Regions from separate parts of the Micromonospora sediminimaris genome, predicted to be linked through region 1. Evidence: riboswitches for the same ligand, from Rfam matches in the RefSeq annotation. Region 1 holds a riboswitch; the other holds the start of a gene.
What was found. Region 1 has a riboswitch for S-adenosylmethionine ahead of Vse01_RS09760 (ABC transporter substrate-binding protein). Riboswitches for the same ligand answer to the same signal wherever they lie in the genome.
Positions count from the first base shown of each region.

Region 2: it holds a riboswitch for S-adenosylmethionine, as region 1 does, so the genes downstream of both, thrC (threonine synthase) here and Vse01_RS09760 (ABC transporter substrate-binding protein) in region 1, are expected to answer to the same signal.

Region 1 is NZ_BOPD01000011.1:98,713-102,568, reverse strand. Features, by position in the region: gene Vse01_RS09775 (urease subunit alpha) at 1-1,263, opposite strand, end outside; gene Vse01_RS09770 (urease subunit beta) at 1,260-1,583, opposite strand; gene Vse01_RS09765 (urease subunit gamma) at 1,580-1,882, opposite strand; SAM riboswitch class IV at 2,219-2,331, shown strand; gene Vse01_RS09760 (ABC transporter substrate-binding protein) at 2,605-3,453, shown strand; gene Vse01_RS09755 (amino acid ABC transporter permease) at 3,490-3,856, shown strand, end outside.
Region 2 is NZ_BOPD01000008.1:263,985-267,840, reverse strand. Features, by position in the region: gene Vse01_RS06835 (DUF4232 domain-containing protein) at 1-672, opposite strand, end outside; gene Vse01_RS06830 (DoxX family protein) at 876-1,322, shown strand; SAM riboswitch class I at 1,440-1,575, shown strand; gene thrC (threonine synthase) at 1,585-2,871, shown strand; gene Vse01_RS06820 (GNAT family N-acetyltransferase) at 3,111-3,856, shown strand, end outside.

The DNA of each region.
Region 1 (3,856 bases):
GTGATCGAGTCCGTTGGCCATGGCCGCGCAGATGGTGTACTTCGCGACGTACCTACGGGCCCGGTGGTTGTCGGCGGCGCCGTCGCCGGGCAGGGCGCCCACCCGCGCCTTCATCACGTGTGCGCTCTGCCAGGTACGCAGCACGATCTCTCCGATCCGCCCCATCGCCTGCGAGTCGGAGCCGATGATGGAGATCGCCCCGAGGTCGTGCAGCAGGTCCTCGGCGGCCATGGTGGACGGTCGGATCCGGCTCTCGGCGAACGCCAGGTCCTCCGGCACGGCCGGGTTGAGATGGTGGCAGACCATCAGCATGTCGAGGTGCTCGGCGAGGGTGTTGCGGGTGTACGGGCGGGTCGGGTTGGTCGACGACGGCAGCACGTTCGGCTCACCGGCGACGGTGATGATGTCCGGCGCGTGCCCGCCGCCGGCCCCCTCGGTGTGGTACGAGTGGATCGCCCGGCCGCCGATGGCGCGCAGGGTGTCGGCGACGAATCCGGCCTCGTTGAGCGTGTCGGTGTGGATGGAGACCTGCACGCCGGAGGCGTCGGCGACCCGCAGGCAGGCGTCGATCGCCGCCGGGGTGGTGCCCCAGTCCTCGTGCAGCTTGAACCCGCCGGCCCCGGCCCGCAACTGCTCCCACAGCGCCTCCTCCGAGACGGTGTTGCCCTTGCCGAGCAGCAGCACGTTGACCGGGAACGTGTCGAGGGCCTCGTGCATCCGGGCCAGGTGCCAGGCGTTCGGGGTGACGGTGGTGGCCCGGGTGCCCTCCGCCGGGCCGGTGCCGCCGCCGACCAGGGTGGTGACTCCGCTGGCGAGCGCCTCGGCGACCAGTTGTGGGCAGATGAAGTGCACGTGGGTGTCGACCGCCCCGGCGGTGAGAATCCGGCCGTTGCCGGCGATCACCTCGGTGGCCGGGCCGATGACCAGATCCGGATGGACACCGTCCATGGTGTCCGGGTTGCCGGCTCGGCCAAGCGCGACGATCCGCCCGTCGCGCAGCCCGACGTCGGCCTTGACCACCCCCCAGTGGTCGAGGACGACCGCACCGGTGATCACGGTGTCCAGGGCGCCCTCGGCGCGGGTGGCCCGGGACTGACCCATCGACTCGCGAATCACCTTGCCGCCGCCGAAGACCGCCTCGTCACCGCCGGCACAGTGGTCGTGCTCGATCTCGATCAGCAGGTTCGTGTCGGCCAGCCGGATCCGGTCTCCGGTGGTCGGCCCGTAGAGGGCCACGTAGCGGTTCCGCTCCACGATGCTCACGCCTTCCGTCCTTCGTCCAGCGCTCCGGCGCACTCGCCGCGCAGGCCCGGCACGATCCGCGCGCCACCCAGCGGCACCAGGTCCACCCGGCGGCTCACGCCCGGCTCGAACCGCACCGAGGTGCCGGCCGGTACCGCGAGCCGCTGCCCCCAGGCGGCGTCCCGGTCGAAATCCAGCGCCGGGTTGGCCTCGGCGAAGTGGTAGTGCGACCCGACCTGCACCGGCCGGTCACCGGTGTTGACCACCAGCAGCGTGGTCACCGGCCGGCCGACGTTGATCTCGACAGGCCCGTCCGCCGGCAGGATCTCCCCGGGGATCACGGGATCGGGTGGTGCACAGTCACCAGTTTGGTGCCGTCCGGGAACGTCGCCTCCACCTGCACCTCCCCCAGCAACTCGGGGATGCCGTCCTGCACGTCGTCCCGGCTGAGCACGGTGCGTCCGGCGGCCATCAGGTCGACCACGGACGCACCGTCGCGTGCCCCTTCGAGCAGGAAGGCGGTGATCACCGCGACGGCTTCCGGATAGTTGAGACGCAGGCCGCGCTCGCGGCGACGTCGGGCGACGTCGGCCGCCACGTGGACGAGCAGGCGGTCCTGCTCGTGAGGGGTGAGATACACGGGTGCTCCCGGTGGATGTCCGCGCTCCCGACGCCGCCGGCCCGGCGCCTCGACGCGCCGCCGCACGGTTCGGGGTTCGCCCGCCGGCCCGACCCGCCACGCGCATCGGGCCTGGGAGTTCCACCCTCCCGGCCCACGTGACGGATCACCGGCGGTGGCTTCTCGGATGCGGACCGCACCGCCCACCGCTCAGCAGACCGTAAGGGATCACGCGCTTCCCCGGCAACACCCAACCGGCGTACGCCCCGGGTGGGAGGTCGGCGTGCCGGGGGTCGGGGTGAGGGTGGTCATAACGGGTGGACGCTGGGCGGTCAGCGGCTGCTAGCCTCGGCCGCAGGTCATGAGTGCCAGCGCCAAGCCCCGGCTCGCTGGCCGGCAACCCTCCACCGCGCAGGGGTGCCCCGGGTGAGGACCAGGCATCGGAGCGTTCTCCGGTGCAAGCGTGGCCTGGGTTCCCAGGTCATCACGACCTTGAGGAGAACCATGTCGTACCGCAGCCGACCCGCCGTGGCCCGCCCGGGCCTGACCCGACGCCGCCACGTCGACATGATGCGGGTGTGCAGCGCCGCGTGTAGCTGACCGCGTCGCCGCCGGTCACCGACGCTTCGGCTGACCGGGACCTGTTTTCGCTCCGTCATCGAACCCCATCCCAGCGGTCCGCCCTGCGGCGGACCGTCGGTGTGGCACGTCCGTGCCCGCCGCCGCTCGACCAGGAGACACCTGTGCGATTCCTTCCCACCCTGACCCGCGCCGCCGCCGTCGGCGTCGCCGCGATCCTCGGCGCCGCCACCCTGACCGCCTGCGGCTCCGACTCCGCCGGCAGTACCGCCGACAACCCGTACGGCCTGCTCCAACCGGGGGTGCTGCGGGCCGGCACGCTCACCGACGCCCCACCGAACGTCTACCTGAAGGACGGCAGGTTCACCGGCTTCGACAACGATCTGCTGGTCGCCGCCGCCGACAAGCTCGGCCTGACTGTGGAGTTCGTCGGCACCGACTTCTCCGCCCTGCTCGCCCAGGTCGGCAACCGGAAGTTCGACGTCGGCAGTTCCTCGATCACCATCACCGAGGCGCGGAAGAAGACCGTGGACTTCGGCAACGGGTACGACTTCGGCTACTTCGGGCTCGACGTGCCCGCCGGGTCGGCGCTTACCAGCTTCGACGAGCTGCCCGGCAAGCGGGTGGTGGTCGTGCAGGGCACCGTCCAGGACGACTACGCCACGAACAAGGGCCTCGACCCGGTGCGGGTGCCCGACTACAACGGCGCGATCAACCAGCTCAAGGCCGGTACCGCCGATGCCTGGATCGCCCCCGCCGAGATCGGCGAGAAGACCGCCGCGGACAGCGGCGGCAAGATCACGGTGGCGGCGAAGGAACTCAGCCCGGCACCGACGGCGTACGCCTTCGCCAAGGGCAACGACGCGCTGCGCGAGGCGCTGAACCGGGCCCTCGACGAGCTGATCGCCGACGGCACCTGGACCCGGTTGCAGGAGCAGTACTACCCGGGCCGGCCGATCCCGGCCGACTTCACCCCGGGCAGTGGTGACGTGTCGGCTCCGGCCGCTTCCTGACGGTAGGAGCACGAGCGAGCAGGGCGGAGGTTGACCGTGGATCCGTTGCGCACCCTGTGGGAGACGTTCTTCGACTGGGAGTCGATGCGTGAGGCGCTACCCGAGATGCTCACCGTCGGGTTGCCCAACACGCTGATCCTGGCGGTCACCGCCGCCCTGCTCGGCTCGGCGCTGGGCATCCTGCTCGCGGTCGCGGGCATCTCGCGTACCCGCTGGCTGCGGTGGCCGGCGCGGGTCTGGACCGACGTGTTCCGGGGCCTGCCGGCGGCGGCGACGATCCTGCTGATCGGTGTCGGCCTGGCCCCGCTGGGCATGCAGGTGTGGGGGCCGAACCCGTACCCGTTGGGCATCCTGGCGCTGTCGCTTATCGCGTCGGCGTACCTCGGGGAGATCTTCCGCTCGG
Region 2 (3,856 bases), on a different contig from region 1:
CGGCTCGCGTTTCTGCCAGGCGCTGACCCCGAGCCGGTCGGTGTTGCCCAGGTCGATGTGGCCCTGTATGACGACCCGTTGCGCGGGTCGGCCGCGCAGCGGGGCGACGTCGAGGTGCTCGGCGTTGGTCGCCACCACTGTCGGGTTGTCGACCAGGTTGCGCCAGAGCAGGGCGGTGCCGGCCGCCTCGCCGGGGGCCAGGACCAGGGGGCGGGGTGGGTCGTCGAAGCCGGACGTGATCCCCTTCGCGCCCCGGATCACCCGAACCGGGATGACGTCGCCGTCCGCGTCCCGCAGTCGCGGCTCAGGGTAGCCGTGCAGCCGGTAGGGGCGGTCGCCGCAGTTGACCAGTTCCAGGCCCATCGCCCGCAGCCCCATCGCGGCGCTGACGCCGCGGTAGGTGATCCGCACACCGGAGTCGGGGCAGCCGGACGTAGGGCCGTTGCTTCCCCCGGGATCGCCGTCCCGGGAGGGCGTGCCGCCGAGCTCGGCGGCGTCGGACGGAGCGCTGCCGGGTCCACGGGAAGCCGGGGTCGGGCCGGGCGGCGCACTCGCGAGGCCGCCGGCCGGGGCGCAGCCGGCGAGCAGGCCGAGCGTTGCGGTGATCGAGACCGACACGGCGACGAGCCGACGCCCACCGGGGGCCGGGCTGCGGACCGTTGTGGGTGGCATCGGAGCATCGTCGCACCCGGCCACGGCGGCTTGTGCTCCCGCCACCCACGTAAGCAGACCATAAGGTTTCCGTGGTAGGGGTACCCCCGAAAGTTTCGGCCGCTAGACTGAGTGTGGGAGCGTTCCCAACAAGAGAGATTGCATCGACAACTATCTATAGATTCCGCATTCTGGTACCACCACCCCACTCGTAGGAGGTACCAATGCGTACTGACCGGTTCGGCGGGCCGGCTCTGTCCCTGTTCCGCATTGTCATCGGGCTGTTATTTCTCATTCACGGCATGTCGTCCGTCTTCGGCGTCTTCGGCGGCAACCGTGGCACCGGCGAGGCGGTGCCGCTCGGCCAGTGGCCGGGCTGGTACGCCGCGATGATCCAGTTGATCTGCGGTGCCCTCGTGCTCCTCGGCCTGTTCACCCGACCCGCGGCTCTGGTGGCGTCGGGCTCCATGGCCTACGCGTACTTCGTCGTCCATCAGCCCGAGGCGCTGCTGCCGCTGCGCAACAACGGCGAACTGTCCGTCCTCTTCTGCTGGGCGTTCTTCCTGGTGGCGGTGCTCGGCCCGGGCACCTGGGCGGTGGACACGCTCTGGCGACGCGGGGCCGCCACGGTCGCCCTGGCCGAGGACGAACGGCGGTCCGTGCCAGCCTGACGGTGATGCTCAGCGGCGCCGGGGGCACGAACGGCGCCGCTGAGGTTTCGCTCACAGGCTGAGATTGGCAGGCGACGGCCGCGTCCGGATTGCCTAGACTCGGCGACACAACTGCATACCTCATCCAGAGGGGCTGAGGGATACGGCCCGACGACGCCCCGGCAACCACCTCGCGCGCTCACCGTTGAGCGTCCGGCGGGGCAGGTGCCAATTCCGTCCCCGCCGCAGGGTGCGATGCGGGGAAAGATGAGAGGACTTCGACATGACGTCGACGCTCGCCCCGTCCGGCATCGACACCGCCGCCAGCCCCGCCCGTGCCCTGGTCTGCCGGGCCTGTTCGGCCCGCTACCCGCTCGCCGCCCAGCACGCCTGTTACGAGTGTTTCGGCCCGCTGGAGGTCGACTACGACCCGGCCGCACTCGCCACCGTCACCCGCGAGCAGATCGAGGCCGGCCCGCGCAACCTCTGGCGCTACGCCGCCCTGCTGCCCGCCGGCCAGGACCCGGCCGCCCGGGTCACCCTGGACCCGGGTTTCACCCCGCTGGTGGCCGCCGACCAGCTCGCCGCCGAGTTGGGCATCACCGCTCCGCTCTGGGTCAAGGACGACAGCGCCAATCCCACCCACTCCTTCAAGGACCGGGTGGTGTCGGTGGCGCTGACCGCCGCCCGCGCGCTGGGCTTCTCCCGGTTCGCCTGCGCCTCCACCGGCAACCTGGCCAACTCCGTGGCCGCGCACGCCGCCCGGGTGGGTGCGCCCTCCGTGGTCTTCATCCCCAGCGACCTGGAGCAGGGCAAGGTCGTCACGACCGCCGTCTACGGCGGTGACCTGGTCGCCATCGACGGGTCGTACGACGACGTGAACCGGCTCTGCGGCGAACTGGTCGAGACCGACGAGTTCGAGGACACCGCCTTCGTCAACGTCAACGTGCGGCCGTACTACGCGGAAGGGTCCAAGACGCTCGGCTACGAGGTGGCCGAGCAACTCGGTTGGCGGATCCCCGCCCAGGTGGTCATCCCGATGGCCTCGGGCGAGCTGCTCACCAAGATTGACAAGGCGTTCAGCGAGCTGGTCGAGATCGGCCTGGTCGAGGCCCCGGCCGGTGGCTGGAAGGTCTTCGGGGCGCAGTCGGCCGGCTGCAACCCGATCGCCACCGCACTGCACGGCGGCACCGACGTCATCACCCCGGTCAAGCCGACCGGGATCGCCAAGTCGCTGAACATCGGCGACCCGGCCGCCGGGCTGTACGCCCTGGAGGCGGTGCGCCGCACCGGTGGCTGGATGGACTACGCCGACGACGACGAGATCCGATCGGGGGTACGCCTGTTGGCGCGTACCACCGGGGTCTTCGCGGAGACGGCCGGCGGGGTGACCGTGGCGGTGCTGCGCAAGCTTGTCGAATCGGGCCGGCTGGACCCGACCGCCGAGACGGTGGTGTTCAACACCGGCGAAGGACTGAAGACCCTCGACGCGGTCGCCGGCGAGGTCGGCCCCACCCACCGGATCAAGCCTTCGTTGCGGGCCGCCCGCGACGCGGGCCTGCTGACCTGACGACGAACGGATTAGTAAGCGGCATTTCGCAGGGAGTGAGCGAAACACGCCGCCAGGGACTTGACGACCGCAAACGGACGGCGCAAGATGCTCCGTGCGGGAGGGCGCTTCGCCGTAGACTTTCAGTCTTTACGACCCAGCGCCGGAGGCGTTGTGCGATCGTCCCTCCCGACCAACGTCCGAGCGGGCCAGCGAAAATTCGCTGGCCCGCTCGTCTGTCGCTGGCGCAGGCTGCCGGCATGACCATCACCATCACCCCGGTCTGGGCCGCCGACGAGGCGGCCGTCGAGCAGGCGTATCAGATCGGTGCCGCACAGGTGGCCGCCGACGAGCCGGACTTCCCGCCGCTCTGCCGGCGACGATTCACCGCCCTGCTCCGCCATCCGATGCCGGGCTACGAAACCAGCATGCTGCTGGCGTGGATCGACGGTGTGCCGGCCGGTTTTCTCCGGCTGGACCTGCCGCAGCTGGACAACACCGAGAACGCCTCCGCTGAGCTGATCGTGCATCCGGCACGACGCCGCCGAGGCGTCGGCCGAGCGTTGGCCGAACATGGCCTCGGCCTGCTGCGCGAGCGCGGGCGTAAACGGGTGAGTGCGATGAGCCGGGCGGAGCTTGCCGGCGAGCCCGGCCGCCGGTCGCCGGGTAACGCATTCGCTGCGGCCATGGGCGCGGTCGACGCCCTGACCGATGTGCGGCGACGCCTCGACACCGCCGACCTCGATCAGGCGAAGCTGGACGCGCTGCTGGCCGACGCCCGGGATCGCTCGACCGGCTACCAGGTGCTGTGCTGGCGCGGGTACACGCCCGACGACCTGGCCGCCGACGTGGCGTACCTCGACGGACGGCTGCTGGCCGACGCGCCGATGGGCGATCTGGCGTGGGAGCCGGAGCAGGTCGACGCCGACCGTCTGCGCGGCACCGAGTCGGCGCTGGACGCGCGGGGTCGGCGGCGTTACCACGTCGGCGTCCGCCACGAGGCATC